DNA from 2 places in the Parafrankia sp. Ea1.12 genome. Region 2 is predicted to be linked to the other one. Evidence: riboswitches for the same ligand, from Rfam matches in the RefSeq annotation. Region 2 holds a riboswitch; the other holds the start of a gene.
What was found. A riboswitch is a leader RNA that binds a small molecule or an ion and turns the genes downstream of it on or off. The one in region 2 is predicted to bind thiamine pyrophosphate.
Positions count from the first base shown of each region.

Region 1: another riboswitch for thiamine pyrophosphate. It lies ahead of thiC (phosphomethylpyrimidine synthase ThiC); the one in region 2 lies ahead of FMEAI12_RS10835 (thiazole synthase).

Region 1 covers NZ_UBIZ01000204.1:11,704-27,633, reverse strand. The annotation lists partial or broken gene FMEAI12_RS07210 (FAD-dependent oxidoreductase) at 1-76, shown strand, start outside; gene FMEAI12_RS07205 (hypothetical protein) at 484-1,419, opposite strand; gene FMEAI12_RS36130 (hypothetical protein) at 1,730-2,152, opposite strand; TPP riboswitch at 2,775-2,894, shown strand; gene thiC (phosphomethylpyrimidine synthase ThiC) at 3,039-4,709, shown strand; gene FMEAI12_RS07190 (class I SAM-dependent methyltransferase) at 4,766-6,607, opposite strand; gene FMEAI12_RS07185 (glycosyltransferase) at 6,698-7,888, opposite strand; gene FMEAI12_RS07180 (alpha/beta fold hydrolase) at 7,966-8,901, opposite strand; gene FMEAI12_RS07175 (acyl carrier protein) at 9,003-9,341, opposite strand; gene FMEAI12_RS07170 (type I polyketide synthase) at 9,338-14,548, opposite strand; gene FMEAI12_RS07165 (type I polyketide synthase) at 14,541-15,930, opposite strand, start outside.
Region 2 covers NZ_UBIZ01000252.1:16,512-32,441, reverse strand. The annotation lists gene FMEAI12_RS10855 (6-phosphofructokinase) at 1-546, shown strand, start outside; gene FMEAI12_RS10850 (class II 3-deoxy-7-phosphoheptulonate synthase) at 628-1,986, shown strand; gene FMEAI12_RS10845 (DUF5667 domain-containing protein) at 2,029-4,224, opposite strand; gene pknB (Stk1 family PASTA domain-containing Ser/Thr kinase) at 4,435-6,411, opposite strand; TPP riboswitch at 6,676-6,790, shown strand; gene FMEAI12_RS10835 (thiazole synthase) at 6,785-7,672, shown strand; gene thiH (2-iminoacetate synthase ThiH) at 7,672-8,838, shown strand; gene FMEAI12_RS10825 (NAD(P)/FAD-dependent oxidoreductase) at 8,956-10,260, shown strand; gene FMEAI12_RS10820 (Gfo/Idh/MocA family protein) at 10,427-11,992, shown strand; gene FMEAI12_RS10815 (Rv2175c family DNA-binding protein) at 12,049-12,372, shown strand; gene thiS (sulfur carrier protein ThiS) at 12,432-12,719, shown strand; gene FMEAI12_RS10805 (thiamine phosphate synthase) at 12,700-13,389, shown strand; gene FMEAI12_RS10800 (lycopene cyclase domain-containing protein) at 13,436-13,849, shown strand; gene FMEAI12_RS10795 (lycopene cyclase domain-containing protein) at 13,846-14,148, shown strand; gene FMEAI12_RS10790 (hypothetical protein) at 14,203-15,249, shown strand; gene FMEAI12_RS10785 (hypothetical protein) at 15,371-15,930, opposite strand, start outside.

The sequences.
Region 1 (15,930 bases), on a different contig from region 2:
CGGTGGGTACTCCGACGAGGGCCAGCTCCCGTGGCTGCGCGAGCGCGGTGTGTCGGTGCGGCGCGGGGCCGGCCGGCCGGCGGCGAGCCTCGACCTGGCGGTGGAGCCCCGGTGCGTCTCTGGTGCTCGGCTACTCGCCGTTTGGTTTCTTTCTCGCCGTTTCAGTGGGCATTCTCTGCGAAATTCGCCCTGAAAGGGCGAGAAGGACGCCAAACGGCAAGTAGGCCACCTCGGCGTGCGGGGGGGTGTCCGATAGATGGCGGTCTGGTCGTGCCGTGGTGGTGCGTGCGGGCTGTGGCTTCGCTGCTCGTGAGGGCGGGACTGCGTCGGCACCCGGCCTCCTCGCGTTCGACCCGTGATCTCCTACCCCCCGGCGCACAGGACCTCCAAGAGCCGGGCCCCGAAAGCCAAACCAGGCCGCTGCCGGGGCGGGCGGCCTGGCGCCGTGGCCAACAGGCCGTGGCCGACGGGCCGTGGCCGGGGTCACTGCTGACCGGCGGACGCCTCCAGGCTTGCCCGGTCACCCATGATGATCATGGGATGGCTGCTCGGGGCCAGCCAGTGCAGGACGGTCTCCATCGAGGCCTGCGGGAGGCTGACGCAGCCGCGGGTGGGCGTGTTGTGGTCCACGTGCAGCCAGATGTCGCCGCCGGCCGCGGCGCCCAGCGGCCGGGTCGGGTCGGACGGCGGATGCCCCGGCAACCGGTTGTAGTCGATCGCGACCACGTAGTTGAAGGCCTCCCCCATCGGGTCGCCCTCGTAGCCGCCGGCCCGATAGAAGGACGGGCGGTACTCGTAGGGAAGCGCGGTGCCCGGGTCGGCGTAGCGGCCCCCGGCGGCGGTGAGGCTGAACACGCCCACGGGGCTACGCAGATCGCCCTCGACGTGGTCGTGGGTCCAGCCGTTGGCTCCGTTACGGCCGGGGATCTCCGCGCCGACGGCCGTCCAGGGGGCGTCGGCGTCCGCGCGCTGCCAGAGCACGACGCGGTTCACGGTTGAGGACTGGTCTGCGCCGGTCACGACGACGACCTGCCGGGTCGACGACGGGATCCGCGACATCATGAGGTCGCCGATGCCGGGGATCGCGCCGCGGGACTGCTCCGCGCCCGGGGCCGCGGCCGCGCGGCCGTCGGCCGCCGCGGGATCGGGGTTGCCGGTGGAGTCGGTGATGCGGTGCGGCGTGGCCACGTCGGGCCGCGCCGAAGTGGTGGGAACGGCCCCGTCGCCTGCCTGCGCCGTCGTCGACATGTCCGGATCCTCCGCCGAGCCGGTCACGTGCAGTGCTCCGGCGGCGCCGACCACCAGTGTCGCGCCGACCGCGGCCATCCCGATCGCGACGGTCTGCGCGGTGGCGCGGTCGCCGCGTGCGCCCCTGAGTCGGCGGCCCTCGGACCGCCCGGACCTACGGTGTGTCGCCATTCCTCCGACTTCCAGGCCGAAGCCGCGCCTCTCCAGCCACCTCCGCGCCTCCCGCGTCGCTTACCACCATCACATGCGCAAGGGCAGTGCTGTGCGGCAACACACCCGCAACATCGCGGACGTGCCGGTCGCACACGATACGGGCTCGCCGCGTGGAGGCCGCGAACCACTCCGCCCGCCGCGTGGCCCTCGACCGACGCAGGCCCGGCCACCGAGCACGCCGGTGCCCACCGGCGAGCAGCGTCGGCGCCGGCCCGCGAACCACACAGGCGCCGGTCGACATGCACGTTATCCACAACCCCGCCATCCCTCATGGACACAATGGATAAACAACAAGCATGGTCTGTCCATGGCCCCTAGCCCAGGCCGATTCTCCTGGCGGGAGATCGCCGACCTGCAGTCCGGTGTCATCAGCGAGCACGACGCGATGGCCGCCGGCCTCACCCGCGCCGACATCCGCGCGCGGGTCGCCGACGGCACCTGGCGGCAGCCCGCGCGTGGCGTCCTCGTCACCGCCACCGCCACGCCGCCGCTGGCGCAGCAGGCCTGGGCGGCGCTGCTCGCCGGCGGGCCGAACGCGGTGCTCGGCGGGTCCACGGCCGCCGCCCTCGACGGCCTCGTCGGCCACGGTGACGAGGTCGTGACGGTGCTGGTCCCGCCCGGGCGCCGCGGCACGCCCGTGGCAGGCGTCGTCTTCCGCCGCACCGCACGCCTGGCTCCGGCGGACGTCCACCGTGCCCGGCTGCCACCGCGGACGGCGCCGGCCCGCTCGGTGGTCGACATGGCCGAGTGGTGCAGCGGGCGCGACGGCGCCCGTGCCGTGATCAGCGACGCTCTCCTGCAGGGCTTCGTCACCATCGAGGCGATGCGCCGGGCGCTGGCGCGCCGCGGCCCGATCAGCCGCCGCACTCTGATCGCCGACACCCTCGACGAGCTGAACCGCCGGACTCCCCGGATGCTGAGCCTCCGGTACAAGCAGCTCGAGGCGGCGTTCGGGCTGCCTCCCTGTCGAGCGCTGGCCACCCCCTCCCCCGACGTTCCGACCGGCCGACTGGACGTCTGGTACGGGCCGTGGCGGCTGCTCGTGCGGGTCGGGCAGCCCGGTCCACGGCGGCCGCGGCCCGCCGGCCGGCGGATCCTCACCGTCAGGGTGGAGCAACTCTGGCAGGCGCCGGCGGAGACGGCCGCGCTGGTCGCCGCGGCTCTGCGGGAGCAGGTTCCGACAGAGGCCGCCGACCGGCCGGCCGTGCCGCCCGGGCCGGACGAACCGGCGACGGAATGGCACGAAACGGTACGTGACGAACATGGCGAAGCTGACCAAGGGGGTGGCGGAGGCCAGTCACCTGCCGTAGCGTCGTCCCAGATGCGGGAGCTTCCACCCTGGGAGGCTGAGAGGGCGGCCGGGCAACTGCCGGTGCCGCCGACCGCCTGAACCTGTCCGGGTAATTCCGGCGTAGGGAGTGATCAAGGTGGTGCGTCAGATCCGCCCGACGGATTCCGACAACACGGCGGCCGCGGCCTCCGGCACGGACGACGGCGCGGAGGGCATCCTGGCCCGACCGTTCCCCGGGAGCAGGAAGACCTACCTGGTCGGGTCCCGGCCCGACCTGCGGGTGCCGATGCGCGAGGTCGCGCTGAGCACGGGCGACAGCCTGGTCCTCTACGACACCTCCGGGCCGTACACCGACCCGGGCGCCGGCGTCGACGTGCGGCGCGGCCTGCCCGCGCTGCGGGCCGGCTGGATCGCCGCCCGCGGCGACACCGAGGAGATCGAGGGGCGTGCCGTCCAGCCCGCCGACGACGGACGGCACGGGCCTGACGGGCAGGCCGGTGACACCTTTCTCGGCTCGGGGCAGGCTCCGCGGCGGGCTACCGCCGGCCGCGCGGTGACCCAGCTCGCCTACGCCCGGCGGGGCGAGATCACCGCCGAGATGGAGTTCGTCGCGCTGCGCGAGGGCCTCTCTCCCGAGCTGGTGCGCGACGAGATCGCCACGGGCCGGGCGGTGCTGCCGGCGAACGTGAACCACCCCGAGAGCGAGCCGATGGCCATCGGCCGCAACCTGCTGGTGAAGATCAACGCGAACATCGGCAACTCCGCCGTCGCCTCCTCCATCGAGGAGGAGGTCGAGAAGATGGTGTGGTCGACCCGCTGGGGCGCCGACACCGTCATGGACCTCTCGACCGGGCGGAACATCCACACCACCCGCGAGTGGATCATCCGGAACTCCCCCGTCCCGATCGGGACGGTGCCGATCTACCAGGCGCTGGAGAAGGTCGGCGGCAAGGCCGAGGAGCTGACCTGGGAGGTCTACCGGGACACGGTGATCGAGCAGGCCGAGCAGGGTGTGGACTACATGACCGTCCACGCCGGGGTGCTGCTGCGCTACGTGCCGATGACCGCGCGGCGCAAGACCGGCATCGTCTCGCGCGGCGGCTCGATCCTGGCGGCATGGTGCCTCGCCCATCATGAGGAGAACTTCCTCTACACGAACTTCGCCGAGCTCTGCGAGATCCTGCGGGCCTATGACGTCACCTTCTCCCTCGGCGACGGCCTGCGCCCCGGCTCCATCGCCGACGCGAACGACGCCGCGCAGCTCGCCGAGCTCGCGACACTGGGCGAGCTGACCTCGGTGGCCTGGGAGCACGACGTCCAGGTGATGATCGAGGGGCCGGGCCACGTGCCCATGCACAAGATCAAGGAGAACGTGGACCTGCAGCGCGAGCTGTGCCACGACGCGCCGTTCTACACCCTCGGCCCGCTCACCACCGACATCGCGCCCGGCTACGACCACATCACCTCGGCCATCGGCGCCGCGATGATCGGCTGGTACGGGACGGCGATGCTCTGCTACGTCACGCCCAAGGAGCACCTGGGCCTGCCGGACCGCGAGGACGTCAAGGCCGGGGTCATCGCCTACAAGATCGCGGCGCACGCCGCCGACCTGGCGAAGGGGCACCCGGGCGCCCAGGCCTGGGACGACGCCCTCTCCGACGCGCGGTTCGACTTCCGCTGGGACGACCAGTTCAACCTCTCGCTCGACCCGGAGACCGCCCGGGAGTACCACGACGAGACACTGCCCGCGGCGCCCGCCAAGTCCGCGCACTTCTGCTCGATGTGCGGTCCGCACTTCTGCTCGATGCGGATCACGCAGGACGTCCGCAAGTACGCGGCCGACCACGGCCTCGACACCGACGAGGCCGTCCAGGCCGGATTGGCGGAGAAGTCCCGGGAGTTCGCCGAGCAGGGTGCCCGGATCTACCTGCCGCTCGCCGACCGGCAGACCCCCTGACCCGGCGGCCGCGGGCCTCCCCGACCGCCATGGCCGGGAGAGTCCCGCGGCCGGCTTCAGCTCTCCTTGCGGGCCAGCACGCGGTAGGTGTTGGAACGTTCCCCCTTGGCCTGCCAGGACCTGCTGGCCCGGTCCAGTAGGGCGGCCAGCAGGAACGGGCCGATCGAGGCCAGCAGCAACGGCACGCGCAGCAGCCGCGGGCCCGGCCCGCTCCGGGCCGGGTCCAGCCACGGCCGGCGCCGCGGCGCCACCCGCTGGATGAGCAGGCCCAGCGCCCGGGTGAGGTCACCGGGGCGCAGCGCCGGCCCGAACTGGACGGCGATGGGGCGCAGCCCGCGGTCCTCCAGCGCGGCGAGCAGGTTGTCTGCCGGAATGAAGTGCAGCCGGCGCGGCACGTCCCAGCCGGCCCAGTACGCCCGCAGCCGCCGCGCCGCCGGGCAGTCCGCGTTCGGCAGCTCGATCATCAGGTATCCGCCGGGGGCGAGCGCCTTGACTGCGCCGTCCAGCTCCTCCGACGGGTAGCGGGTCCGCTCGAGATAGCCGAACATGCTGATCACGTCGTAGCGGCCCGCGAGGTCGTCCGCGATCTGACTCAGCTCGCCCCGGTGGGCGGTGTCCACCCAGCGCCGCCGGTGGGCGTCGTCGACCGCGTCGGAGAGGTCGAGGCCGCCGAACACCGTGGCCGGCCAGTGGGCCCGGGCGACGTTGCAGAAGTGCCCGTGGCCGGTTCCGACGTCCAGCCAGGCCCGCGGGGTGGTGTACGGACGCAGCAGCTCGGCCCGGGCCTGGTCGGCCGCGGCCTCACGGGCCCGGGCGTGTTCCGCGGTCTCGGCGGCGAAGCCGTCCCGCCAGTCGCGCTCGTAGTAGTCCTGCCCGTCCGGGGTGATCATCGGGTTGAGGAAGACGTGGCCGCAGGCCTCGCAGCCGTCGAGGCGGAAGCGCCCCGGCTTGCCCATCTCCAGGTCCCGCGAGCGCACCCGGACGCTGAGCTCGGCCGACCCGCACCAGGGGCACTCGGCGCTGGTGGCCTCGCGCAGCCGCGCGACGTGGCGGGCGCGGGCGGCGTACCAGGCGGCTGTCTCCTGCCGGCGGCGGCGCGCCTCCGCCTTCGCCGGGTCCGCGGGCAGCCCGGCGGCCTTCGCCCGGCGCCCGGCCCGCGCGGAGTGCACAACGAAGATCACAAGGCCGAGGATGCGGACGATCGGGCTGCGGATCAGGTCGCGGGGGGCGAGCGGGACCCGTCCCGCGCAGACGAAGAACGGCTGGAACCAGAACAGCGCCGTCGCGACGAGCGCGACCGGCTGGCTGATCTGGGCGCCGATGAAGGTTCCGATGTGCGGCGCGTACGGCATGTACAGGCTCGCCGGGGTGCACGCGTAGGCCCGCTGCTGGACGCGCACCCGCATCGCGGCGTCGTCACGCGCGGCCTGCAACCCGGGAACGACGGCCAGGTCGGTGGCGGTCGGGGCGTGCCGCTTCAGGCGGGTCGTGATGTCGACCAGCTCGACCGGGCTGAACCCCTCCCGTTGGGTGATTCCGACCCGTTCCAGCAGGTCGGCGTGCACCAGCAGGGCCTGGAACGCGCCCCGGCCGGGCGCCGAGCGGTCGGCCCGGTAGGTCCGGGTGTCGACCATCCGGGCCACGTCGAGCGCGCGTTCCACGGTGAGGTCGGCGGGGACGAGGTCGAGCACCAGCAGCCGCTCGCGGCGGGCGTGGTTGCTCGCCGCGCGCCGGGCCGCGTCGGAGAGCCGCACCCCCTCGGCCACGAGGAAGACGTGGGCGGGGTCGACCGGCCGGCCCGACGCGGCGACGGTGTCCAGCCGGCGCAGCCGGCCGCGCAGGCGGATTCCGTTCAGGATGAGCCCGACGCTCACCAGGATGGGTACCAGCAGCAGCACGACTCTCACGCCCCCGCCGGTCGAACAGCCCCAGCCCCAGGCCCGGCCCCGCCAGCGCGCCCGCGGACGGGCGGGCCGCCGGGGCCGGGCCTACGGCAGCAGCTTCTCAATGTGGTCGGCGGCGGCCACGACACCGCCCGCCGCGCTGAACTCGCCCTGCAGCCGCCGCGCCGCGACCCGGTGGGACGGCTCGTCGAGCACGGTGCCGATCGCGGTGGCCAGCGTCGCCGGGGTCGAGCGCCCGAAGCGCACCCGCACACCGGCACCGGCCCGCACCACCTGCTCGCCGATGATCGGCTGGTCGTCACGAACCGGCGCGACCACCAGCGGCACTCCCCGTGACAAAGCCTCGCACACCGTGTTGTTGCCCGCGTGGCACACTATCGCGTCCAGTCCGGCCATCAGGTCCACCTGCGGCACGAACGGGCGGACCAGCAGGTCGTCGGGAACCTGGCCGGCGAGGTCGTCCAGCGGGCCGGGGGGCGCGACGATCACGGCCTGCACCCGGTCGGACATCCCCGCCAGCGCCTCCGCGGCCGCGCGCAGGAAACGCCCGCCAGCCTCCCGGGTCACCGTCCCGAGCGAGACGAGCACGGTGCGGCGGTCCCGGTCGAGCCACTCCCAGGGGAACTCCGGGGCCGACCGGCGCAGCCCGGCGGCGCAGCCGACGAACACGTGATGGGACGGATGACTGGCAGTACGCAGCAACGAGGGCACCGAGCAGACCACGGTGAGGTCCTCAGAGAAGCGCAGGTCACCGCGCGCCGCCTCCTCCGCCGGGACGCCGTTCGCGACCTGGAAGTCCCGCAGCCGCTCCGACACCCAGTTCCCGACCCCGGCGAGCACGGCGTAGGGGTCGTCGAGCTCCGCCGACGTGGTGGCGAGCGTGGCCCACCGGATGCCGCGCCGGCGGGCGACCATGGCGGCCCCGACCGCCTGCTGGTCGGCGACGATCACATCCGGGCGCCACCGTTCGACGACGGCACCGACGTCCCGCGCCATCGAGGCGCCCAGCGGCAGCAGGAACTCGTCCCACAGGAACTTCAGCGACGCGGGCCCGCGCAGCGGCCGGGACCGTGCCTCCAGCTCGGCCCGCTGGTCGGCCGAGATCTCCCCCGGCAGCGCGATGAGCGGGACGGACGGTGGGACGAGCGGCCCGACGACGCTCGCGTGGCCGACCAGGGCCACCTCCTGCCCGCGGGCCGCCAGCTCGCCGGCGATGCCCACCGCCGGGTTCACGTGCCCGGTCAGCGGCGGCACGGCGAAGAGAACACGGCCCATCAAAGCCCCCGAAATTCCATTCGTCTCCCTTCCGGCGGTGAGTCAGCCCCACCCTTCGCGAGCCGCACCGGTGACGGTCAGGCCTCGGCCGACGAGCCGGCCCGCGCCGCGGACAGCGACGTCGTGGGCTCGTCCCCACTGTTGAGGTTCGGCGGCGGGATCATCTGCCGCACCCAGTCGGGAGTGTCGAACCCGGCGCCGCGCACCTGGTGCGAGGGCATCGGCTCGGACCGCCGGAACAGCCACCAGCGCAGCAGGTCGCGCAGGTAGTCGGCCGCCTCGCGCAGCACCATGTGGGTGTGCTGCTCCAGGACGACCAGGGTGCAGTCCGGGACGAGCTCGGCGAGCCCCTCGGCCTGGTCGATGATGTCCGAGTTCGCCCCGTAGACGGCGAGCACCGGCATCGGCAGGCTGGCCAGCGCCTCCGGCGAGAACGGCGGGGTCGCCAGCATGTCCTCGGCGATCGTGGTCTCCTTCAGCAGCGCCTGCGAGGCGCGCGTGATCCGGGAGACCGCGCGGCCGGCGGAGTTCGCCAGCCACTCCTCCACCTCCTCGTCGGTGACGGCCGCGAGCACCTGGGTCAGTGAGCGCGCCATCTCCTCGCCGAGGCCCTCGATGAGGAACGGCGGCTCGATGAGGGTCAGGCTCGCCACCCGCTCCGGGCGGGCCAGGCCGAGTGCGAGGGTCAGCGTCGCGCCGTAGCTGTTGCCCACGACGTGCACCGGCCGGCGCACGTCGAGCGCGTCGAGCAGGCCCTCGAGGTCGGCCATCGAGTCGGCCATCGTGTAGCCGGTCGGGGTCCGCTCACTGCGGCCATGGCCGCGCAGGTCGTAGCAGATGACGTCGCATCCCGCCCCGGCCAGGCAGTTGCCCAGCGCGAAGTAGAAGCTGGCGATGTTGTCCATCACCATTCCGTGCACCATCACCACGACCGGCGACTCGGGACCGGCCCCACCCTTGGGCCCCAGCCTCTGCACATGCAGACGGACGCCGTTCGCGACGATCTCAGCCACGCACTCTCTCCCTAGCTTCGTTCACGAAGGTTGTGCGCGCGGCGCGCCCCGCGCCGCGCGCATACGAGGTCCCCGTAGCCCCCCGCCGACCGTGACCGCCGCTAACGGGCGGCGGCCGGCGTGTCGGTCTCGAGGCTGTCGACGATGAACTGGACGACCTCCCCGACCTTCATGTTGATCACCTGGTCGACGTCCATCTCCGAGAGGAAGCCGACGAAGTCGACGTGGTCCCCGTAGGTCTCCCGGAGCCGGTCGGCGAAGGTCACGAACTCGATGCTCTCGAGCTCGAGGTCCGCGTTGAAGGAGGTGTCCATGTCGATCGACATGTCGACGATGTACTCCTCGCCGATCACGTCGCGCAGGATCTCCGTCACGTCCGCGAGCACCTGGTCGGCGCGGGTCGCCGGGTCCGCGGTCATGGTCGACTGGTCGGTGGTCATCGCTGGGTCTGCTCCTTCTGCTGATCGGGCTGCGTACCGGTCCGTGCGCCCGGCCGGTCACCGGCCGGGCTGGTGGGTTGACCGCCGGGCCGCCGCGTGGGCGGGCTCCCGGCCGCGCCGCCCGGAGGCCTCGCGGATCGCTCGATCCGTGGCGAGGTCCAGGCCACGATGTAGCCGCCGGCGGGTACGCCGCCGGGTGCGGCGACGCGATCGCCGGTTCCGGCGGTGTGACCGCCGGGTGCGGCGGTGCCGGATGCGGCAGTGTGATCATTCGGTTCGGTGTCGGGACGGGGCCGGCCGGTGGTGTCCATGGTGCGCAGTGCCACCCACCACGTCTCGCTAGCCCCCGCTCCCACTTCCGCCGGGGCGGCGTGCCCGGCCGCGGCCGGTGCCGCCCCCGGCCCGCCGTCCGGGGCGGAGACGGTGACTGGAACCAGCGTCGGGGCCGGCAGGCCGGTCGCCTCGGTCGGCGCGCCGACCAGATGGGCGACCACCCCGCCCGGCCCGCGCGGCACCGCCGCCAGGACGGCGGATCCGCCCGGTCGCGGCCGGCCGACGACGAACCGCCGTTGATCGCCGACCGGCCCGGTCCCGTACGTCTTCGCGGCGGCCTGCTTCGCCGCGGCGAACCGCGCGAGCCAGACCGCGCGGACATCCGGATCCGCGCCGGCCAGTTCGTCGAGCAGGCTCAGCTCGGATTCGGCGAGCACGGCCGCCTCCGCGTCGGGCCCGCGCCGTTCGATGCGCTCCAGAGCGATCCCCACGCCGCCGACGTCCCGCGGGTCGTCCACCGCGAGGGCGACGGCGATCTCCGGACGATGGGCGATGCTCACCTCGGGGCGGGTGAGCTCGGGCAGGCCCGGTCGGGTGGGCACCGTGCCGACGACCAGCCGCCCGGACACCAGATCCGTCACGCCGACCTCGATCGGCCACACCGCGCCGGCCCCGCGCTCCCACCAGCGGCGCCGCACGGCGTCCTTGGCCGCGATCCGCCCCAGCAACCAGGACCGGGCAGCCAGCGGATTGTGGCGGGCCAGCCGCGTCCGCTCGTCCGCGTCGAGGTAGTGGCGCAACGACAGCTCCCGGGACGCCGGGTCACGCCAGTGCTCGGTGACCACCACCCAGCCGTCCGGCGTCAGGTGGCTCTGCGTGTTCGCCTCCGGCGCCAGTGCCATCGACCACAGGACGTCGTCCTCGGTGAACCGTCGGTCGGTCCAGCCCTGGATGTGCCCCCACAGCCGTCCGCCGGCGTCCCGGATCTCCATGTCCGCGGTGGCGGTGCGGTCGGTCACGTCCCGGATCCGGCCCAGGTAGGACATCCGCGCGCCGACCGGCGGCGGTGGGCCGAAGAACCGCATCGAGGTGACCGAGGCCGGGAAGAGCAGCCAGTCCGACGGCAGGTACTGCATGCCCCAGTAGCCGAAGAACTGGCCGGCGTTGTCGAGCAGCGCGCCGCTGGCGGGCGTCACCCGCAGCCAGCCACGCAGCCCTGTCGGGGCCATCCCGTCGACGGACTCGACGCCCTGGTAGCCGGGCCCGTGGAAGAGCAGCCGGTCGTCGTAGATCGCGCGGCCGGTGTGCGGGGACGGCGACTCGCCGGGGATCACGACCTCCCCCGCCGCGCCCGGCGCCGGGACGAACCCGGTGGCCGTGTCGGTCACCGGCGGCGGCGCCGGGTAGGCGTCGGCGAAGACGACCGTCGCCCGCGTGTAGCCGACGACGTCCACCCGGACCTCGTCCGGGCCCAGCGGCGCGCAGGTGATCGTGACCTGCACCGGCGGCTCGATCGCCAGCCAGCGGGTGGCCCGCACGTCCCGGACGGCCACCACCGCGCGGCCGGGCATCAGCGCGCTCGCCTCAGCCATGATCATTTCAAGCACGCCGGTCAGTGGCACGACCGGGAACAGGTCGGACGGGTCGGACCACCCCGGGGGCTGCCGGTAGAAGCAGTGGTCGGCGACCTCGGGCATCGTCGCCAGCGAGAGCTCCCGCCGCACGGTCCGCCCACCACCCGGCCCACTCGCCGCCGGCCCGGCCGGCGCAACAGGCACGGAGGTCGCCGCCGGCGCCGTCGAGGGGGGACCGGACGCCCGCGTCGCGGCCCAGCGGTCGGTGACGGTGGACATCACCGCTCTCGCGTCCGTGACCGCCGCGCCCAGCTCGGCGAGGACGGCATGCCGCGCGGGCCCGCCGAGCCCGTCGGCCACCTGGGCCGGCGTCTCGCCGACGGGACGTCCCGCGGCCTCGCCGCTGATCCGGGACGGGAGCGACGCCGCGAGGTCCGGCGCGTCCGCCCCGAGCCGGACGAGCGGCGTGCCCAGGCGCAGCCGCACCGCGCGCCCGGGCCGAGCCGGCGCGGCCGTCTGAGGCACCCGGGGCGCCCGCGGCTCCCTGGCCGGGACGGTGGCGGGCTCTGGTCTGGTGTGGCAGGGCAGGACGTCCAGGCGCGGCGCGGCGCCCTCGGCCCACAGCGCGACCGCGACCCGCCGGAGCTGGTCGAGGCCGGACCGCTTGACGGTGTTCGTGACCAGCGACGCGTGCTCGTCCCCCGGCCCGTTGAGGGTGTCGTCGACGAATCCGGCGACGCTGCCCATCCCGACCTGCACGAACACCCGGACGCCCGCGGAGTGCAGGCGCCGCGTCAGCTCCCGGAAACGCACCGGCTCGAGCAGGTGCCGGACGGCCAGCTCCCGGATGTCGTCGTGTCCGGATGGATACGGAGCCACCGTGGTGGCGGACCACACAGGCACCCGCGCCGCGTGCAAGGGGGTGTTGTAAAGGCCGTCCTGCAGGCGCTTGAGGTGCGGCCGCAGGAACGGGGAGTGGAAGCCCGAGCGGAACGGCAGCGTCTGCCCCAGCACCCCGCGGGCGCGCAGGCGGGCGAGCGCGGTCTCGACGCTGTCCACCCGCCCGCAGATGATCGACTGGTGCGGGCAGTTGTCGTGCGAGACCACGATCTCGGGCAGTCCGGCGATCACCTCGGCGGCGACCTCCGCGCCGCAGCCCAGCGCACCGAACACGACACCGGGCACCTCGAGCGAGGCCGGGTCGAAGACCTCGATGAACTCGTCGGCGTAGTCGTCGCTCATCAGCCCGGCCGAGAGCATCGCGTTCCACTCGCCCACGCTGTGCCCGGCGACCAGGTCGGGGACCACCCCGAGGCGACGCAGCGCCGTGTCGAGGACCCGTCCCACCTGGACGCTGGCGACGCCGTGGCTGCCGAGCTCGGCGGTGTCGCCCACCTCCGGACGCGGCAGGCCGAAGTGGTCGCACACGTCGTCGATCCGCGGGGCGAACTTGTCCTCCAGACCGCAGAACAGGAACGCCAGCCGCGGTCCGCCCGCGGCGTCGGACGCCGGGCGGTCGCCGAGCAGGGGCTCGGGGACGAACCAGAGATCGTTCCGCCCGCGCCAGGCGGTGCCGCGGGCCGCCACCGTGCGGGCCAGCGCGAGCCGGCGCGGGGTGGGCGCCACCAACGCCAGCCGGAACGGCCCACCCGCCGGCGGGGACGCGGCGTCGTCGCGCCCCAGCAGGTCGGCGTCCGGGACGTCGAGCTGGGCGACGATCTCGGCCGCCGACGAGCCCGCGAACAGCAGGACCCGCTCGGCCTCCGGGTCGGGCCCGAGCACGGCACCCGTCCCGGCGACGGCGGTGGCGGTGGCGGCGGAACCGACGGAACCGCCGAAGCTCACCGGGTTGACGGCGCCGGCGTGGTCGTCGAGGCACTCCTCCAGGACGACGTGCGCGTTCACGCCGCCGAACCCGAAGGCGTTCACCCCCGCCCGCCGCGGCGCGGAACCGGACGGCTCCCACTCGGCCGCCGTCCGGACCGGGGCGAAACGGCTCCCGTCGAACAGCGGGTGCGGCTCGTCGCAGTGCAGCGTCGGCGGCAGGGTGCGGTGGTGCAGCGCCAGCGCGGCCTTGATCAGCCCGGCCATGCCGGCGGCGGGCATCGCGTGCCCGATCATCGACTTCACCGACCCGAGGCCGACGGGGCTCGCCCCGACCTCGCCGCCGAAGACCTTCGCCAGCGTCGAGAGCTCGGTCCCGTCGCCGGCCGGAGTCGCGGTTCCGTGCGCCTCGATCAGCCCGACCGCGCCGGGCGCCGCCGGGTCGAGGCCGGCGTCCGCCCAGGCCCGCTCGATCGCCAGGATCTGCCCGGAGGACGCGGGTGCCATCAGGCTCGCGGTGCGCCCGTCGCTGGACGTCCCGGCGCCGCGCAGCACGGCGTAGACCCGGTCGCCGTCGCGGCGGGCGTCGGCCAGCCGCTTCAGGACGATCATCCCGACGCCCTCGCCCATGAGCAGGCCGTCGGCACGGCGGTCGAACGGCCGGATCCGCTGGGTGGGCGAGAGCGCCCGCAGCAGCGTGAACAGGCTCCAGAACGAGACCTCGTGCACGATGTGCACGCCGCCGACGATCATCGCGCCGGCCCGGCCGCCGGCCAGCTCCCGCACCGCGATGTCCACCGCGACCAGGGACGACGCGCAGGCCGCGTCGATCGTGTACGCCGGGCCGTGCAGGTCGAGACGGTTCGCGATCCGCGAGGCCGCCAGGTTCGGCACCAGGCCGATGGACGCCTCCGGCCGCTGCGGCCCCAGCCGGGCCAGGAACGCGTCGACGACCTGGTCGACGGCCGCGTCCGGGACGTCCGGCAGCACCTCGCGCAGCGTGGTCGCCAGTTGGTGCGAGGTGCGGACCCGCTGCTCGAGCCGGGCGACACCCGGCCCGACGTAGCCGCCGCGGCCCACCACGACGCCGACGCGGCCGCGGTCACCGAGCGTCTCGGCCCCGCCGGCGTCGTCCATGGCCTCGGCGGCGAGCCGCAGCGCGAGCAGCTGGTCGGGCTCCGCCCAGTCGACCGAGACCGGGACGATGCCGAACCGGGCCGGGTCGAACGTCGCCAGGTCGTCGACGAACCCGCCGCGCCGGCAGTAGAAGCCCGCGCCGTCCGGCCGCCGGCCGCCGTCGCGCCGGTCGCCGCCGGGCTGCCGGTCGCCGTCCGTGGCCGGCCCGGCGTAGTACTCGTCGAGGTCCCAGCGGCCCGGTGGGACGTCGCTGATCGCGTCCACGCCACCGACGATGTTGTGCCAGTAGGTGTCCAGGTCGCCCGCGCCGGGGAACAGCGCGGACATCCCGACGATCGCGATCTCCTGCCCGCCCGCGCCGCGGGGGCCGCCGCCGCTGTGGCGGGATGTGTCACCCATCGAACGACCCGACTCCCGCGCACATGTAGACGACCTGGGTCGGCGCGTCCGCGACCGGCTCACCGAGCTCTCGCAGCAACGCGGCGACCCCTTCGCCGGGGTCGATCAGGCCGATGCCCCGGCGGGCGTACTCCCGGGACAGCTCGGCGGACACCATCCCACGGCCGGCGGCCGTGTCGGTGCCCCAGGGACCCCAGTCGACGCTGACCACCCGGCCGGCGAAGCGCGCCGAGGCGGTGTGCGCGAGGGCGTCCAGGGCGTCGTTGGCGGCGGCGTAGTCGACCTGCCCGCGATTGCCGAACACCCCGGCCACGCTGCCGAAGAGCACAACGAAGCCCACATCGGGCCGCAGCGCGTCCAGTAGGGCGCGCGCCCCGTCGACCTTCGTGCGGAACACCCGGTCGAAGGACTCCGGCGACTTGTCCCGCAGCAGCCGGTCCTCCAGGACGCCGGCGCCGTGCACGACACCGTCCAACCGGCCGTGGCGGGCGTAGACGTCGGCGACGACACCGGCGACGGCGGTGACGTCCCGCACGTCGATCGGGTGGTAGCGCACCGACGCGGCGACCTCCCGCAGCGCGGCGAGCGTGGCACGGATCTCCCGCTCGGCCAGGATCCGCCCGATGCGCGCCTCGATCTCGGCCGGGCGGCGCACCCCCGTCGCGATCAGGGCCCGGCGCAGCGCCGGGGCGTCGAGCGCACCCGCCGTGGCCTCGTCCTCGGGCGCGTCCGGGACGGGCGTGCGCCCGACCAGTTCGACCGCGCAGCCGGTGGCACCCGCAAGCGCCAGCGCGGTACGGGCCGTGATCCCACGCGCACCACCGGTCAGCAGGACGACGCCGGACCTGTCCAGCCCCGGCGGAGCGGCGGCGGCCCGAGGCGATCCGGCGGCCGCGGACCCCGGCCCGGCGGTGACCGCGACCAGGTCGGACATCCGCAGCTCGGGCGCGATCCGGACGCCGTCGCGGTAGCCGACGACGACCGGCGCGGCCGGGTCGAGCATCTCCGCGAGCAGGCTCTCCGCGATCCGCCGCGGCTGCGCCTTGGGATGGACGTCCACCAGCCTGATCAGGAGGTCGGGCAGCTCACGGGCCAGGGTCCGGACCAGCCCGGCCATGCCGGCGCCCGGGCCCGGGTCGCCGATCTCGCCGTTGCGGCCGAGATCACCACCGAGGCCGGTGACCGCGACGAGCCGCCGGATTCCGGCCAGCGCGGCGGCGCGCAGCGCCGGGAACGCCGCCGGCAGACCGCCCACCGGCCCCGCCGAGCCCTCGGCCGAGGCGGCCCAGAACAGCCCGTCGGCGGCGATGCCGGAGGCGACCAGCTCGCCCAGGGCGGCGTCGTTCGCCGAGATGATGCGGACCTGCGCCCCGGCCTGCTCC
Region 2 (15,930 bases):
CACCGCGTCCTCGTCGTCGAGGTGATGGGCCGCCACGCCGGGTGGATCGCCCTGCACAGCGGGATGGCGGCCGGCGCGAACGTCATCCTCATCCCCGAGCGGCCCTTCGACATCGACAAGGTCTGCGCCTTCGTCGAGCAGCGCTTCGCCACCCGCTACGCGCCGATCATCGTGGTGGCCGAGGGCGCCCGGCCGATCGCCGGCACCGCCATGGCCAGGGAGGGCGAGCTGGACGCCTTCGGTCACGTGCGCCTGCAGGGCATCTCCGGCCTGCTCGAGACCGAGATCCGCGGCCGGACGGGCCGGGAGACCCGGGCGACGGTGCTCGGCCACGTCCAGCGCGGCGGGACGCCGACCGCCTTCGACCGCTGGCTGGCCACCCGGTTCGGGCTGCACGCCGTCGACGCCGTGCACGAGGGCGACTTCGGGACGATGGTCGCCCTGCACGGCACGCGGATCGACCGGGTTCCGCTCAGCGAGGCGACCGGCGAGCTCAAGACCGTCCCCGAGCACCTCTACGGCGAGGCGGAGGTCTTCTTCGGCTGACGCACCGGTGGATGAGGGGAGCGCGACCGGCCGGCGCAAACCGCAGGAGATGTCGGCGCCGTAGCCGTACCCTGGTGACTCGTGAGCAACGACCTGGACATCTGGCGGAGCCTCCCAGCCAGGCAGCAGCCCTCCTGGCCCGACCAGGAGGAGCTGGCGGCAGCGTTCGCCGAGCTCTCGGCCCTGCCGCCGCTGGTGACCGCGCCGGAGGTGCGCTCGCTGACCGACCGTCTCGCGATGGTGGCCCGCGGCGAGGCGTTTCTGCTTCAGGGCGGTGACTGCGCGGAGACCTTCGCGGCCAACACCGCGGACAAGATCCGCGACAAGGTCAAGACCCTGCTGCAGATGGCGGTCGCCCTGACCTACGGCGCCAGCACGCCGGTGGTCAAGGTGGCCCGCATCGCCGGCCAGTACGCCAAGCCGCGCTCGGCCGACATCGAGGCCTCGACCGGGCTGCCCTCCTACCGGGGCGACGCGGTGAACGACATCGCGCCGAACGCGCAGGCCCGCCGTCCGAACCCGAAGCGGATGGTCGACGCCTACCACCAGAGCGCCGTCGCGCTGAACCTGGTGCGGGCGTTCGCGACCGGCGGCTTCGCGGACCTGCACAAGGTTCACGAGTGGAACAAGGCGTTCGTGCGCGACTCGGCCGCCGGCCGCCGCTATGAGCTGATGGCCGTCGACATCGAGCGGGCGCTGGCGTTCATGGCCGCCTGCGGCATCGACCCGGACCGCACGGCGGCCCTGACCGGTGTCGAGATGTTCACCAGCCACGAGGGCCTGCTGATGGAGTACGAGCGGGCGCTCACCCGCACCGAGGAGTCGACCGGCGAGGTCTACGACCTGTCGGCGCACATGATCTGGATCGGCGAGCGCACCCGTGACCTCGACGGTGCCCACGTCGACTTCCTCTCCCGGGTCGGTAACCCGATCGGCTGCAAGATCGGCCCGACGGCGACGCCGGACGAGGTCGTGGCGCTCACCGAGCGGCTCAACCCCGACCACATCCCCGGCCGGCTGACGCTGATCGCGCGGATGGGCGCCAAGCGGGTGCGTGACGCCCTCCCACCGATCATCGACAAGGTGAACGCGGCCGGGCATCCCGTGGTGTGGTCATGCGACCCGATGCACGGCAACACCCGTGACGTCGGCGGCGTGAAGACCCGGCACTTCGACGACGTCCTCGACGAGGTCTTCGGGTTCTTCGAGGTACACAAGGGGCTCGGGACGCACCCCGGTGGCCTGCACATCGAGCTGACCGGCGAGAACGTCACCGAGTGCCTCGGCGGCGCGGAGATGATCGGCGAGGCCGACCTCGGTGGCCGCTACGAGACGGCCTGCGATCCGCGGCTGAACACCGGCCAGGCGCTCGAGCTGGCCTTCCTGGTGGCCGAGTCGCTGCAGCAGGCCCGCGTGGAGCGCGACACACACACCCACTGACCGGTGTCCCGCCCGCCCCTGGCACAGGCCCGGGGCGGGCGGTCACGGCTGCCCGGCCGGCGCGTTCCCTCCGGTGACGTCCTCGGTGGCCTCGGTCGTCGGGGTGGCTGCCGCGCTCGCTGTGGTCTTCGGGGTGACCGCGGTTCCGCCGGTCGGTGGCGTCGTGTTGGTCGGCGTCGTCCCGGCGGTCGGGGCCGTCTTTCCGTTCGGGGCTGTCTCGGGGCTGGGTGGTTCCGCGCTGTCCGGGGCGGCCTCGGCCGCCCACTCCCCGAAGACGGCCTTCTCCGCCAGCGGGTCGTCCGACGCCGCCGGTGACGGCTGAGCGACGGGGGACACCTCGGGCCGCGGACCGTCCGACCACGAACCGTCCGCCGGAGTCTGCTCGGCCCCGCCACCGGCGGGATCGTCGACCGCGGGGTCACCGGCGGGGCCGTCGCCGGGGCCGACCGCCTTCGCGGGCGCGTCGAACGTCTCGAGGACGTCCGGCGGCGTCGTGGGGGAGGACTGTGCCGACGTGCCGCCGCCGGGATGCCCGCCCGTCGGCGGCGGTGCCGACGGCTCTGGTTCCAGAACAAGCGGGAGATCGGGTGCCGACCGGTCCGCCGGCGGGGCGCCCGGATCTCCGGGAACCGTGCCGGGCGGCGGCGATGCGGGCGTGGGTGTCGACGCCTGCCCGGATGCCGCTGGCTGGACAGGTGCCGACGGCTTGTCGGACGTCGATGGCTGGTCAGGTGTCAGTGACTGTGCCGGTGTGAGGAAGGGTAGGCCGGGGAGGAACCCGCCGGCCATGCCGCCGATCGCCGCGGGGACGGTCGGCACGGGCGCCGTAGCCCGCGGCCCGGTGGACTGTCGCTGGAAGTCGCCGCGCTCAGTGACCGTCGGGCTGGTCATCCCGTCGGCCGAACGTGCCCGGCTGGTCGGGTCAGGTGAGGTGCCGCCGCTCGCCGTCCCGGCCGTCGTGCCGCCGCGCCCCGCCGCGGTGCCGGCCCCGGACGGCCCGTCGGCCTCCGGGGCGGTGACGGCCAGCGTCGAGTCGACGTCGTGGATGATCCGCCGAGCCTTGTGCGCGCCGGATACCGAGCCGGTCGGCAGCGCGTCGAACAGCGCCTCGAGGCGCGTCGACTGGTCCGCGGCGAACTCGTTCAGGGTCGCCCGGGCGTCGCGGCTGCCCGCGAGCGCCTCCTCGATCAGGACCGCGCTCCCCGCCCCGGCCTCGTCGCACCAGTCGCGCAGCAGCCTGGTCACCGTGCCGATGTCCCCGTCCGCGGCCGGACGCCCCCCGGGCGCCGCGTGGCTCGGGGAGGAAACGGCCGGATCGGGGGTCGCGGCGCCCGCCGGCACCGATCCGCCCGTTCGCACCAGGCCGCCCGCGACCGGGTCGCCCGTCTGCTCTGGCGCCGCCTCTGTCGGCGGTACCCCGGCAGATCCGGGGCCGGGGGTCGTTGCTGGAAGTGGCTGGCCCGAGGGCGATGCGGCGGCACCGCCGCCGGCCGGGTCGCCGTTGGCTGCGTCGCCGTCAGTCGGGCCGCCGTCAGTCGGGCCGCCGTCAGTCGGGCCGCCGTCAGTCGGGCCGAGGCCAGCCGTGGTTCCGCCGGTGGCGGGGGAGTCGGTGCGCGTGCTGGCCGGTGGCCGGGCTGCCGGATGGACGACCGCGGCGAGCTCGTCCATCCGGTTCCGGGCGACGGAGAGCTGGATCTTGGCGCGATCGACGCGGTTGCCGGCCAGGCTGACCTGAATCTGCTCGACCTGCCGCTTCACTCCGTAGAGCAGCTCACCGGGCAGGGCCTGCTCGGCGCTCACGGCGACGCCCACCGTCGCGACCGAGACGGCCAGCGCCCCGACCAGGGCCGGCCGGGCGGCGCGCAACGCCTGCCGGACGCCCATCCCGCCTGGCCGGGTGACGAGCGCGGCGGGCCGAGGAACCGGTCGGGTCGGTCGGGTCGGCTGTGCCCGCCGGGTGCTCTCAGCCGCGCCGACGGTTTCCCTGCCGTTGCCCTCACCAACCTCGTGGGTGCCGCGGGCGCCGATCGGCTCGGCGAGGAGCATCGCCCGGATCTCGGCGCGGACCCGGGGGGACATCGCCGGCGCGGGCAGCGCACCGGGCAGCGCCCGCAGGGTCGCGACCGCGTGCGCCAGTTGCAGCTCGGTCTCGTCGAGGGGCTCACGCCGGCCGTCGAGCACCTCGGCGGTGCGTCCGGCCCGCCCCCCGCGCCAGCGCGGTCCGCGCCCTGCCGCCACGTCGCCCCCCGCGCTCCTCGTTCCCCTGCCCCGGCCCGCGGTCCCGGTGAAGATCGACCGTACCCGATCGTGGGTGCCGGTAACCGCGATCCCGGGCGTGTCTCGTCACGGGGACGAGTGGCCTCCTCACAGCGTGCCGCAATCGGTTCCAGGTGGAACTCACGCGGTGCCAGGTGGAACTCACACTCCGGCCCGCACCCGGCCCAGGGATCAGTTGCCTACGCGGAACTCCGTCTTGAGATGGACGGTGCTGCCCTTCTCGATCTTGCGGCCGGCCTTGGGGCTCTGCCCCGTGACCCGCTCCGCGAACCAGTTCGACCGGTCGGCGTTGAGCCCGAGGCGGTTGAGGATGCGCTCGGCGTCCGGCCAGGACTTGCCCACCACGTTCGGGACCGTGACCATGACGCCGCTGCCGTCGCCGTCGCCGTCGCCGTCGCCGCCGTCGTCGTCGGCCTCCTGGGCGACGAAGAGCGTCACCGCCCCGCCGGCGTTCACCCGCTGGCCGGGATCGGGCGACGAGCGGACCACATGACCGGGATCCACGCTGTCACTGGCGACATTGCTCTGCTGGACCGTGAGGTTGAGGTTCAGCGAGTCGAGGCGCGCCTTGGCCTCGTCGAAGGTCATCCCGATGATGTCGCTGGGGACGGCGACCGAGGACGGCCCGCTGCTGAGTACGAGCTTCACCGACGTGCTCGGGTCGACGACCGCCCCGGCCGCGGGCTCGGTGCGGACGACCTGGCCCTGCGGCACCGTGTCGCTCGCCTCGCTGCTGCGCCCGCCGTCCGCCAGCTTCGCCTCGGTCAGCTTCGGCAGTGCCTGGTCGACGGTCAGGCCGGCGAGGTCCGGCACGGTGGCCTTGGGGACGCCGGAGCTCAGCCGCAGCGTCACGACGGCGCCGTCGCTGACCGCGGCGCCATCCTTCGGGTCCTGCTCGACGACGTGCCCCTGCGGGATCTGGGCGCTGGCGATCTCCGCGCCGTAGGTGAAAGCCAGGCCGGCGTCGCGCAGGTCCTGCTCGGCGTCCGCCTTGGCCAGGCCGATCAGCTTTGGTACCTCGGGCTTCCCGCCGCCGACGAGCGACCGCAGCATGAGCACCCCGAGCACGAGGCACACGACGACCACCGCGGCGATGACGGCGGGGCCGACCGGCAGCCGCGAGCCGGGCCCCGTCCGCTGCGCCCGCCGCCGCCCGCCCGAGGACGAGCCGGAGCCCGTGCCCAGCATGCTGGTCGGGGCGACCTGCGGCCCGGCGGGCGGCCGGGGCGGGGCCGGACGCGGCGGCGCCGCCAGCGGGCCGGTGAAGCCGGAGTGGTACTCCTCCCCGGCGTCCGGCGCCGGAAGGTAGGGCAGGATCGCGCGCAGCTCGGCCAGCAGCGCGGCGCCGTCGGCCGGCCGGTGGTTCGGGTCGCGGGCGGTGGCCCGCAGCGTCAGCGCGTCCAGCTCGGCGGGGACGTCCGGCACGACCGTGGACGGCGCCGGCACGTCACCGTGCACCGACTGGTAGGCGACCGACATCGGCGTCTCACCGGTGTGCGGCAGGTTGCCGGTGATCATCTCGAACAGCATCACGCCGGCCGCGTAGACGTCGCTGCGCATGCCCGCGGTGCCGTGCGTGACCTGCTCGGGGGCCAGGTAGCCGACCGTCCCCATCACCACTCCGCCGGTGAGGGCCGCCGTGGGATTGGTGACCGGCCGGGCCAGGCCGAAGTCGGCGACCTTCACCCGGCCGTCGTCACCGAGCAGGATGTTCTCCGGCTTGATGTCGCGGTGGATGATGCCGGCCGCGTGCGCCGCGGCGAGCGCCTCGGCCACCGGCTCGAAGATCTCGACGACCTCGGCGACGGTGAGCCGCCCGCGCATCCCCAGGTGCTGGCGCAGCGAGCGCCCGCGGACCAGCTCCATCACCAGGTAGTGCAGGACACCGGCCGGGCTGGTGTCGGACCCCTGGTCGAGGATCGAGACGGCGCACGGCGTGTTCAGCCGCGCGACCGCGTTCGCCTCCCGGTGGAACCTGGCCACGAACTCCGGATCGTGGCTGAGGTTCGGATGCATGATCTTGAGGGCGACGAACCGGTCGAGCCGGTTGTCATGGGCGACGTACACCGTCGCCATCCCGCCGACGGCGAGCCGCTCCTGGGCGGTGTACCGCCCGTCCAGGAGACGACCTATGACGGGGTCGGCCACGGTGGAATCCACATGCACAGTTTACGATCGGCCGCCCGATCGGCCAGACAGTGGTCTTACTGCGCATTTGGCCGTGAGATGTACCCGAACGGGCGGGATGTTCGTCACAAAATCTGGAATTCGATCCGCGTGCTCGATCTCGGGCCCGCTCGGCGGGAGCCCGGTCGATCCCGGCCCGGGTGAGCTCCCGGACGCCGTACCGGGACGCGTTGTCTGTCCGGGTTCGCCGGAGCCGCTGGTCCGCCGCGCGCGGCGGCTTAGACTGTGGCGTGACCGGGGAGCCCGCGGACGCGGGCTGAGAGGCCGGCCAGCATGCCGCCGGCGACCCGCATAACCCGATCGCGGTCATGCGCGCGTGGGGAGGAACCATCTGATGACACAGCGGGTCACCGAGGTCCGACGCGAGCCGGACAACTCCGACCATCCGGAGTCCGACCATTCGGAGCGCGGTCATCCCGACCCGTTCCGGATCGCCGGCACCGTCTACGCCAGCCGGCTCCTCGTCGGCACCGGCAAGTTCGCGAGCCATCCGGTCATGCGCGACAGCCTGGTCGCCTCGGGGGCGGACATCGTCACCGTCGCCCTGCGCCGGGTCGACCTGAGCCGCGCGGGGGAGGGCGACGTGCTCGACTTCGTCCCGGCCGGCATGACGCTGCTGCCGAACACCTCCGGCGCGCAGGACGCGGCCGAGGCGCTGCGGCTGGCCCGGCTCGGTCGCGCGGCGACCGGGACGTCCCTGGTGAAGCTCGAGGTCACGCCGGATCCGCGCACCCTCGCGCCGGACCCGATCGAGACGCTGCGCGCCGCCGAGCTGATGGTCGCCGACGGGTTCACCGTGCTCCCGTACTGCTCGGCCGACCCGGTGCTGGCACGCCGGCTCGAGGAGGCCGGCTGCGCCACGGTGATGCCGCTGGGCAGCTGGATCGGTTCCAACCGCGGCCTGCGCACCCGCGACGCGATCGAGGCGATCGTGGAGACCGCCGGGGTCCCGGTGGTGGTGGACGCCGGCATCGGCGCGCCCTCCGACGCCGCCGAGGCGATGGAGATCGGGGCGGACGCGGTGCTCGTCAACACGGCGATCGCGATCGCCGCCGACCCGGTCGCGATGGCCCGGGCCTTCGCGCTCGCGACCACCGCCGGGCGGATGGCCCACCTCGCCGGCAGGCCGCGGGCGGGCAGCGCCACCGTGGCCGAGGCGTCCTCTCCGCTCACCGGTTTCCTGGGCGCGGTGCCCGGCGGTCTGCCCGGCGGGGCCGGCTGATGGCCAGCCCGGCAGGGCTGTTCGCCCGCGAGCTCGCCGCGCTCGACATCCCGGCGCTCGCCCGTGTCTCGGTCGAGGCCGACGAGGCGAGGGTCGACGCCGTCCTGCGCCGGGCCGTCGCCGCCGGGCGGCCCGACGCCGGCGGCCGGCTGGACATCGCCGACCTCGCCGTCCTGCTGTCGCCGGCCGCGACCGGGCGGCTGGAGGAGCTGGCGCAGGCGGCACGGGAGACGACGCTGCGCCGGTTCGGCCGGGCGGTGCGGCTGTTCGCCCCGCTGTACGTGTCGAACGCCTGCCTGTCGTCCTGCACCTACTGCGGGTTCGCCAAGGGGCTGGAGGTGGCCCGGCGCACCCTGACGGTCGACGAGGCCGAGGCCGAGGCGCGCCTGCTGGCCGACCGCGGCTTCCGGCACATCCTGCTGGTCTCCGGGGAGCACCGCGTCGAGGTCTCCGCCGGGTACCTGGTGGACGTCGTCGAGCGGCTGCGACCGTTCGTCCCCTCGATCTCGGTGGAGACCCAGACCTGGTCGGACGACACCTACAGCCGGCTGGTCGCGGCCGGGCTCGACGGCGTCGTCCACTACCAGGAGACCTACGACCGGGAGCGCTACGCGCAGGTGCACGTGGCCGGGTGGAAGCGCGACTACGACCGCCGGCTGTCCTCCTTCGAGCGGGCGGCCCGCGCCGGCGCCCGCCGCCTGGGCCTCGGCGTCCTGCTCGGCCTGGCGCCGGACTGGCGGGCCGACGTCCTCGCGCTCGCCGCGCACGCATCCTTCCTCGCCCGCCGCTTCTGGCGGACGGAGGTCTCGGTGGCGCTGCCGAGGATCAAGCCGAGCGCCAGTGGCTTCCCACCGACCGTCGTCGTCGGCGACGCCGAGTTCGTCCAGGCGCACGCGGCGCTGCGGCTGTTCGAGCCGGACGCGGCGATCTCACTGTCGACCCGCGAGCCGGCGGCCCTGCGCGACGGCCTGGTCCGCATCGCGGTGACCACGATGAGCGCGGGCTCGTCCACCGAGCCCGGCGGGTACGGCCGGCCCGGGACGGCGCAGGAGCAGTTCTCCATCTCCGACGAGCGCTCCCCGGCGGACGTCGCCGCGATGCTGGTCGGCGCCGGCTACGAGCCCGTGTGGAAGGACGCCTTCCCGCTGGTCGACGCCACCGGCTGACCGGCGATCCTCCGTCGCGGCGAGTCCGCGCCGCCCGCCGTTGTGGGCAGCGCGACTAGCGGGCGACACGGGACAGACCTGCCCAGTAGCCTCTCGGCCCATGGAGCGGGTGGGCTGATGGATCGCGTCGTCGTCGTCGGTGGCGGGCTGGCCGGAGGGCGAGCGGTCGTCGAGCTCCGCGCCCAGGGCTTCGCGGGCACGATCACGTTGGTGGGCGCGGAGGAGCATCGGCCGTACGACCGGCCGCCGCTGTCGAAGGCGGTGCTGTCGGGGCGGACGGACGACACCTCGCTGCCCTTCGACCTCGACGGCGTGGAGCTCCTGCTCGGCCGGCACGCGACCGGGCTGCGCCCGGGTGTGCTGGAGACCGACGGCGGCGCCGTCGAGTTCGACGGGCTGGTGCTCGCGACCGGCGCCGCCCCGGTGCGGCTGCCCGGCCCCGGCGAGCAGCGGGTGCTGCGCACCATCGACGACGCCCTCGCGCTGCGCGAGGCGCTGACCCCGGGTATCCGGCTGGCCATCGTCGGCGCGGGCTGGATCGGCGCCGAGGTCGCCACGCACGCGGCGTCCGCCGGCGCGGCCGTGACCGTCGTCGAGGCCGGCTCCGCGCCGCTGCTCGCGCTGGGTGCCGAGATCGGCGGGTACACGGTCCCCTGGTACGCCAAGGTGGGGATCGACCTGCGGCTCGGTGCCGCGGTCGACGAGATCCGGGCGGACGGGCTCGCGCTGGCCGGGGGCGAGTTCGTGCCTGCCGACGTGGTGGTCGTGGGAGTCGGCGTCCGCCCGGACGTCGCCTGGCTGGAGTCGTCGGGTCTGCCGCTGGACCGCGGCGTCGTCGTCGACGAATGGCTGTCGGCGGTGCCCGGCGCCAGGGCGGCCGACGCCGGCGGGCCGGGCACGGCCGACGGGGCCGGCGGCTACCGGCCGGATTCGGTCGTCGCGGTGGGGGACTGCGCCGCGTGGTGGTCCCGGCGCTACGACCGCCGGTTGCGCGTCGAGCACTGGGAATGCGCCCAGGAGTCGCCGCGGGTCGCCGTGGCCACCCTGCTGCGTTCGCTGGCCGGCGGTGACGGGCCGGCGCAGGCCGGCGACCAGGCCGAGATCTACGATCCCGTCCCGTACTTCTGGTCGCAGCAGTTCGGGCGCATGATCCAGTTCGCCGGGATGCCCGGCGCGGACAGCACGCTGGTGCTGCGGGGGGATCCGACCGCCGTCGCGCCGGAGGGCGCGAAGCGGGCGCCGGGCTGGTCGGCGGGCTGGTTCGCCCCGGACGGCGAGCTGGTCGCTCTGGTGACCGTCGCCCGACCACTGGACATGGTCGCCGGCCGGCGGATGCTGCTCGCCGGCGTGGCGCCGGACGCCGAGCGGTTCGCGGACCCCGCGGTCGCGCTGAAGGAGCTCCAGCCCGCGCAGCCGGTGTGAGACGGGCGCCGCCGGCCGCTCCGAGCGGCCGGCGGTCTTTGCCATGCCCGCAGTTGACTACTTTCCGTAAAAGTATTGTTTACTTTTTGTCGTGGAGTGCGTGGCGTGCTCGCGTGTCGTGAACCCACTGTTCCCGTCCGGGTGGGTTCTGACTAAAGTGCCCCCCGTGCCACGCATTCACCTGGTGTCGAACCTTCCCGGCGTGAATGCGCTCGGTGATCATCTACGGGCCGCCGGGCTCGGGCCGACGTCGGCCCGCTCGGCCGACGCGCTGCTCGTCCTCATCGACCGCCCGCTCGACCACGTCGAGCAGGAGCTGCTCGACCGGGCCCGGCAGTCCGTGCCCGTCCTGCTGGCCGGGCCGACCGTCCGGTCGCTGTCGCCGGACAGCCCGCTCATCGACGCCTCCGGGCTCACCCCCGGCCGGGTGACGCCCCTCTACGACCTGCCGCTGATCCCCGGTCCGGACGGCGCCGCCGTGGCCGCCCGCCTCGGGGACTTCCGGCCCCGGGAGTCCTGGGTCATCCCGGAGAAGGTGGCCGAGGACGTCGAACGGCTGCTCATGGTGCGCCACGAGATGGGGGAGCACCCGATCTGCACCTGGCGGCCGTCCACCGGCCTGGGCATCTTCACCCTCGGGGCCGGCGAGGAACTGCTCGCCGATCCCCGCTACCAGCGGCTCGTCGGCCGCTGGCTGCGCCACGCGCTCGGCGTGACCGACGCCGGGCCGGTCAAGGTCGGGCTCATCGGCGCCCCGGACGTCTTCGGCGTGCACATCGACGCCGTCGACGCCGTCGAGGGCCTGGAGCTGGCCGCCCTCTGCGACGGCGGGATGGCCCGCCCGCCCGGCCAGGACACCGACCGGCCGGCCCGCCGGGTCGACGACCCCGACGACCTGGTCAACGACCCCGAGCTCAACCTGGTGATCGTCGCGACCCCCACCCACACCCATGTCGAGTGGGCCCGCCGCGCGCTCGAGGCCGGCAAGCAGGTGGTCGTGCACGCCCCGATGTGCCTGTCGACCCACGAGGTGGACGAGCTGACCGAGCTCGCCCAGAGCCGCTCGCTGCTGCTCGCCGTCTACCCCGACGGCCGGGACGACCCAGGTCACCGGGCGATGCGCACGGCCGTGCACCGCGGGGACGTCGGCGAGGTGATGTGGATCGACGTCTTCTCCGGTGGCCTGCGGCGGCCCACCGGCACCTGGCACGACGACGAGCGGATCAGCGGCGGGCTGATCTTCGACCGGGGCGCCGTGCAGCTCGGCCGCGTCCTCGATCTCGTCGACGACCAGGTCGAGTGGGTCAGCGCCTTCGGGCACAAGCGGGTGTGGCACCACGTCACGAACGCCGACCACGCCCGGGTGCTCCTCCACTTCGCCGGCGGCTGCGAGGCCCAGGTGACGATCTCGGACGTGGCCGCCGCCGCGCGGCCCGGCACCCAGGTGCTTGGCAGCATCGGCTCGTTGCTCGCCCGCGACGCCCGCGACGCCCGCGACGGCCACGGCGGGGCGCCGCGGTCACCGCGGCTGCTCGCCCACGACGGGACGCGCACCGCGCTGTCGACCGGGCCGCACGACGCCACGAGGTTCCATCGCGAGCTCGCGGACTGCCTGGTCGCCGGCTGGCCACTGGCCGAGCAGCAGCCGGAGGACGCCCGCCGGCTGGTCGCGGTGCTCGAGGCGGCCCGCAGGTCGGCGGCGGCCGGCGGCGCGCAGATGGCGCCCGGCTGACCAGCCCGGCGCAGGGGTCAAAGCAAACCGGAACGCAACGGTGTTTACTGTTGACCATGGATTGGCTGAACGTGCCCGACGTGGCCGAGAGTCTGGGAGTGCCCGTCACCCGGGTGCGCCAGATGGTGCGCGACCGCACCCTTCTGGCCCGGCGGGTGGACGGCGTGCTCAAGGTGCCCGCGGCGTTCATCCAGGACGGCGCGGTGGTCAAGGGCCTGCCCGGGTTGCTCACGCTGCTCTTCGACGCCGGCTACAACGACGACGAGGCCCTCGACTGGCTGTTCCGGGAGGATCCGAGCCTGCCGGGCACCCCGGTTCAGGCGCTGGCCGAGAACCGCGGCAAAGAGGTCAGGCGGCGCGCGCAGGCGCTGGGGTTCTGACCGGGCCGGCCCGCCGAACCCGCCCGGCCAGGGGCGCCCGCTCCCGTAGGGTCGGGTGCATGGCCGATCGTCCGAACCGGGCGGAGCTCGATCCGTCCCCGGGACCAGCAGCCGTCAGCACCGCCCCGGCCGGTGGCCCGGGCGTCGCGCGGATCGTCGTCAACGGGCAGCCGCGGGAGGTGCCCGCCGGGCTCGCCCTGCCGGACCTGCTCGTCCAGCTCGGGCTGCGGCCCGGCTCGGTGGTCGTGGAACTGCGCGGCACCGCACTCACCCCGTCGGAGATGCCTTCGGTCCACCTGGCCGACGGCGACACCCTGGAGATCGTCCGTGCCGTCGCCGGGGGCTGAGTCGCTGCGCGCGCGTCGGATGGCCCGCCTCCTCGACGCCCGCCTCTACCTGTGCACCGCGCGTCGCGGCGACGAGGGAAGCTTCCTCGAGGACGTGCTCGGCCTGCCGGGCGCGCCCGCCGTCGACCTCGTCCAGCTCCGGGAGAAGGGGCTGGAGTGGCGCGAGGAGCTCGCCGGGCTGGCCCGGATGCGGGAGGCCGCGGACCGGGTCGGTGCCCTGGTCAGCGCCAACGACCGGGCCGACGTCGCCGCCTTCGCGGGCGTCGACATCCTGCATGTGGGGCAGGATGACATCCCGCCGCGGCTGGCGCGGACCATCGTCGGGGCGGACGCGCTCATCGGGCTGTCCACGCACGATCCCGAGCAGTTCCTGGCCGCGCTCGCGGACCCGGACGTCGACTACGTGTGCGTCGGCCCGGTGCACGCCACGCCGACCAAGGAGGGCCGTCCACCGGTCGGGATGGGCCTGCCGCGGCTCGCCGCGCGGCACGCCCCGCCGTTCGAGCCGGGGGCCAAACCCTGGTTCGTCACCGGCGGTGTGGACGCGCGGACCCTGGACGCCATCCTCGAGACCGGCGCGCGCCGGGTCGTGGTGGTGCGGGGCATCACCGAGGCCGCGAATCCGGGAGCCGCCGCCACCGCGCTCGCCGAACGCCTGCGCTCGGCCTGACCGGGGGAGGGCGTCCGCGGTGAGCCGCCTCGGTCACTTCGGCGGTCTGGGCCACTTCAGCTACCTCGCCGTGCTGCTGGGGTGCCTGGTGGCGACGGCGCCGCTGGAGATCCTGCTGCGGACGAGGGTGTATGCGCGCCCCCGCCGCCTCCTGCTGTCGGTGGCGCCGGTGCTGGTCGTCTTCGTCGGGTGGGATCTGTACGCGATCGCGCGCGGCCACTGGGCGTTCGACCCGCGGCGCACCACCGGGGTGCTGCTGCCCGGCGGCCTCCCGCTCGACGAGGTCCTCTTCTTCGTCGTGGTCCCCGTGTGTGCCGTGCTCGCGCTGGAGGCCGTGCGCGCCGTCACCGGCTGGCAGGCGGGCGACGAGCGGGCTGGCGCCGAGCAGGTGGACGGCGAGCAGGTGGACGGCGAGCGTGCCGGCGACAGGCCGGCGGACGGGGCCCGCGGGCCGGGATGAGCTACACCGCGCTGGCCGTCGTGGGCGTCGTCGTGAGCGTGCTGCTGGACCTGCGGATCCTGCGTACCCGGCTGCTCACCCGCCGGCTGTTCTGGACGGCCTACGCGATCATCGTCTTCTTCCAGCTCGTCACGAACGGCATCCTGACCGGCTTCGACATCGTCGTGTACGACCCGGACGCGATCGCCGGGCCCCGCCTCGTGTTCGCGCCGGTCGAGGACCTGCTGTTCGGGTTCGCGTTGGTAACCCAGACGCTGGTGTGGTGGGTTTGGTGGGGACTTCGTCACGGAAACGAGTGAATCGGGGTCCTGTATCCACTTTTGGGCCTACGCTCGGACCCAATGGAACAACGGATGGCGGACGAGATCAGTCCCGCTGGCCGGCACCGTTCTCCCTGGGGGCGCTCCAAACGGATCCTCCCCATCCGGTGGGGGCGGGTCGCGGCCGCGGTGGGGGCCGCGGCGGCCCTGGCCACGACCCTGTTCCTGATCCACAACAGCGGGTCGGGGCCGGCGTCCGCGGTGCGGGACCCGGCCGGTGCGCGGACCAGCATCGTCGTGTCGACCTCCGTCGCGTCCCCGCCGGTTCCCTCGCCGACGGCGAACGGCCCCGTCCCCGTCGGGGCGTTCGGGGCATCCGGGCCGCCCGAGCCCCTGGAGAGCTCCGGGGTCTCGGCGTCTCCCGAACCGTCCCAGGCGGGCGGCACGTCCGCGCCGGCTCGCCCGGGAGCGGGCACGGGCGGCCCGCGCGGGACCCCGCCGGCCGGGCCGGCGATCGGGCTGAGCCGCACCGACGTCGACTTCGGCGAGGTGGAGTCGACGATCAGGCTCGACGTGCTCGGCGTCGGGACGTCACCGGCGCGCGTGCGCGTTGGCGACACGCCCGGGTGGGTCAGCGTCGTCCCGGGGCAGGACGTCGTCGGTCCGGGCGCGCAGGTGCCGCTCGTGGTCACCCTCGACCGGGCGGTGGCTCCGCCGGGCTCGATCGACCTGGACGTCCCGGTCTCGGCCGTCGACGGCTCCGGCGGCGGGAACCTGCGGATCACCGCGCGGGTCTCCGGGGCACCGGGGCTCAGCGGCGTCTCGGCCGCGCCGACCACGATCCTCCCCAGCGGCTGCGCCGGTGATCAGGGCACCACACAGGCGACAGTGACCGCCACGGTCGTCGACCCGACGGGCGTCCTCGGCGTCGAGGTGCGCACCCGGGCGCCGGACGGACAGGCCACCACCACCCCGCTCCAACTGGGCACGGCGGTGGACGACCGGTCGACCTGGTCCGGGCCGATCGGGCCGGTGCCGGCGGCGGGGACGATCACCTACACCGTGGTGGCGACCGACCTCGACGGCCGGAGCTCGACGACCGACGGGTCCGTCGAGGTGCGCCCCTGCCCGGCAGGCTGACCGCCGGAGGCCTGCGGCTGACCGCCGGAACGGCGCCGCCCGGCTCGGGGGGTGCCGGGCGGCGCGGGCTCATGGTCTCATCCGCCGGGCGCGGGACCAAGGCTCGGTGCGGACTCGATGCTCACGGTCCCGTATGCGCGTTCGCGGCGGCGGGATCGGACCGGTCCCCGTTCGTGGCGGCGATGGCCTCCCGGCCGGTCCCGGCCGGCGCTGATCTCGTGGCTGGCACTGATGCCGTGGCCGGCGGGCCGGGTGCTGTCCGGCGGAACAGGCGGCTGGCGGTGATCACTCCGGCCGCGCCGCCCGCGGCGACGTCCGGCGGGGTCAGTCCCGGGCGCAGTCGTTCCTGTACCCGCAGATACTTCATCCCGGCCCGCAGGTCGGCGTCGTTGCGGAGCCGGATGACGAGGGTGAAGGCGCTCAGCGCGGTGGTGTCGAACAGGCCGGTGGTGTAGATCAGCTGCACTCCGAGCCGATCGGCCACCGCGAGCTGCAGGTCCAGCAGGTAGGCGGCGCTGGCCCGTCCGATCGGGTTGTCGAGGAAGAGGACGCCGGCGTGCCGGGCGCGCAGCCGTCCACGGTCGTTGGCCCGCAGCGCGGCCATGGTGCAGTACAGGATGATCGCCGCGGTGAGCTGCTGGCCGCCGGAGAACACGTCGCCGAGCTGGGAGACCCGCACCC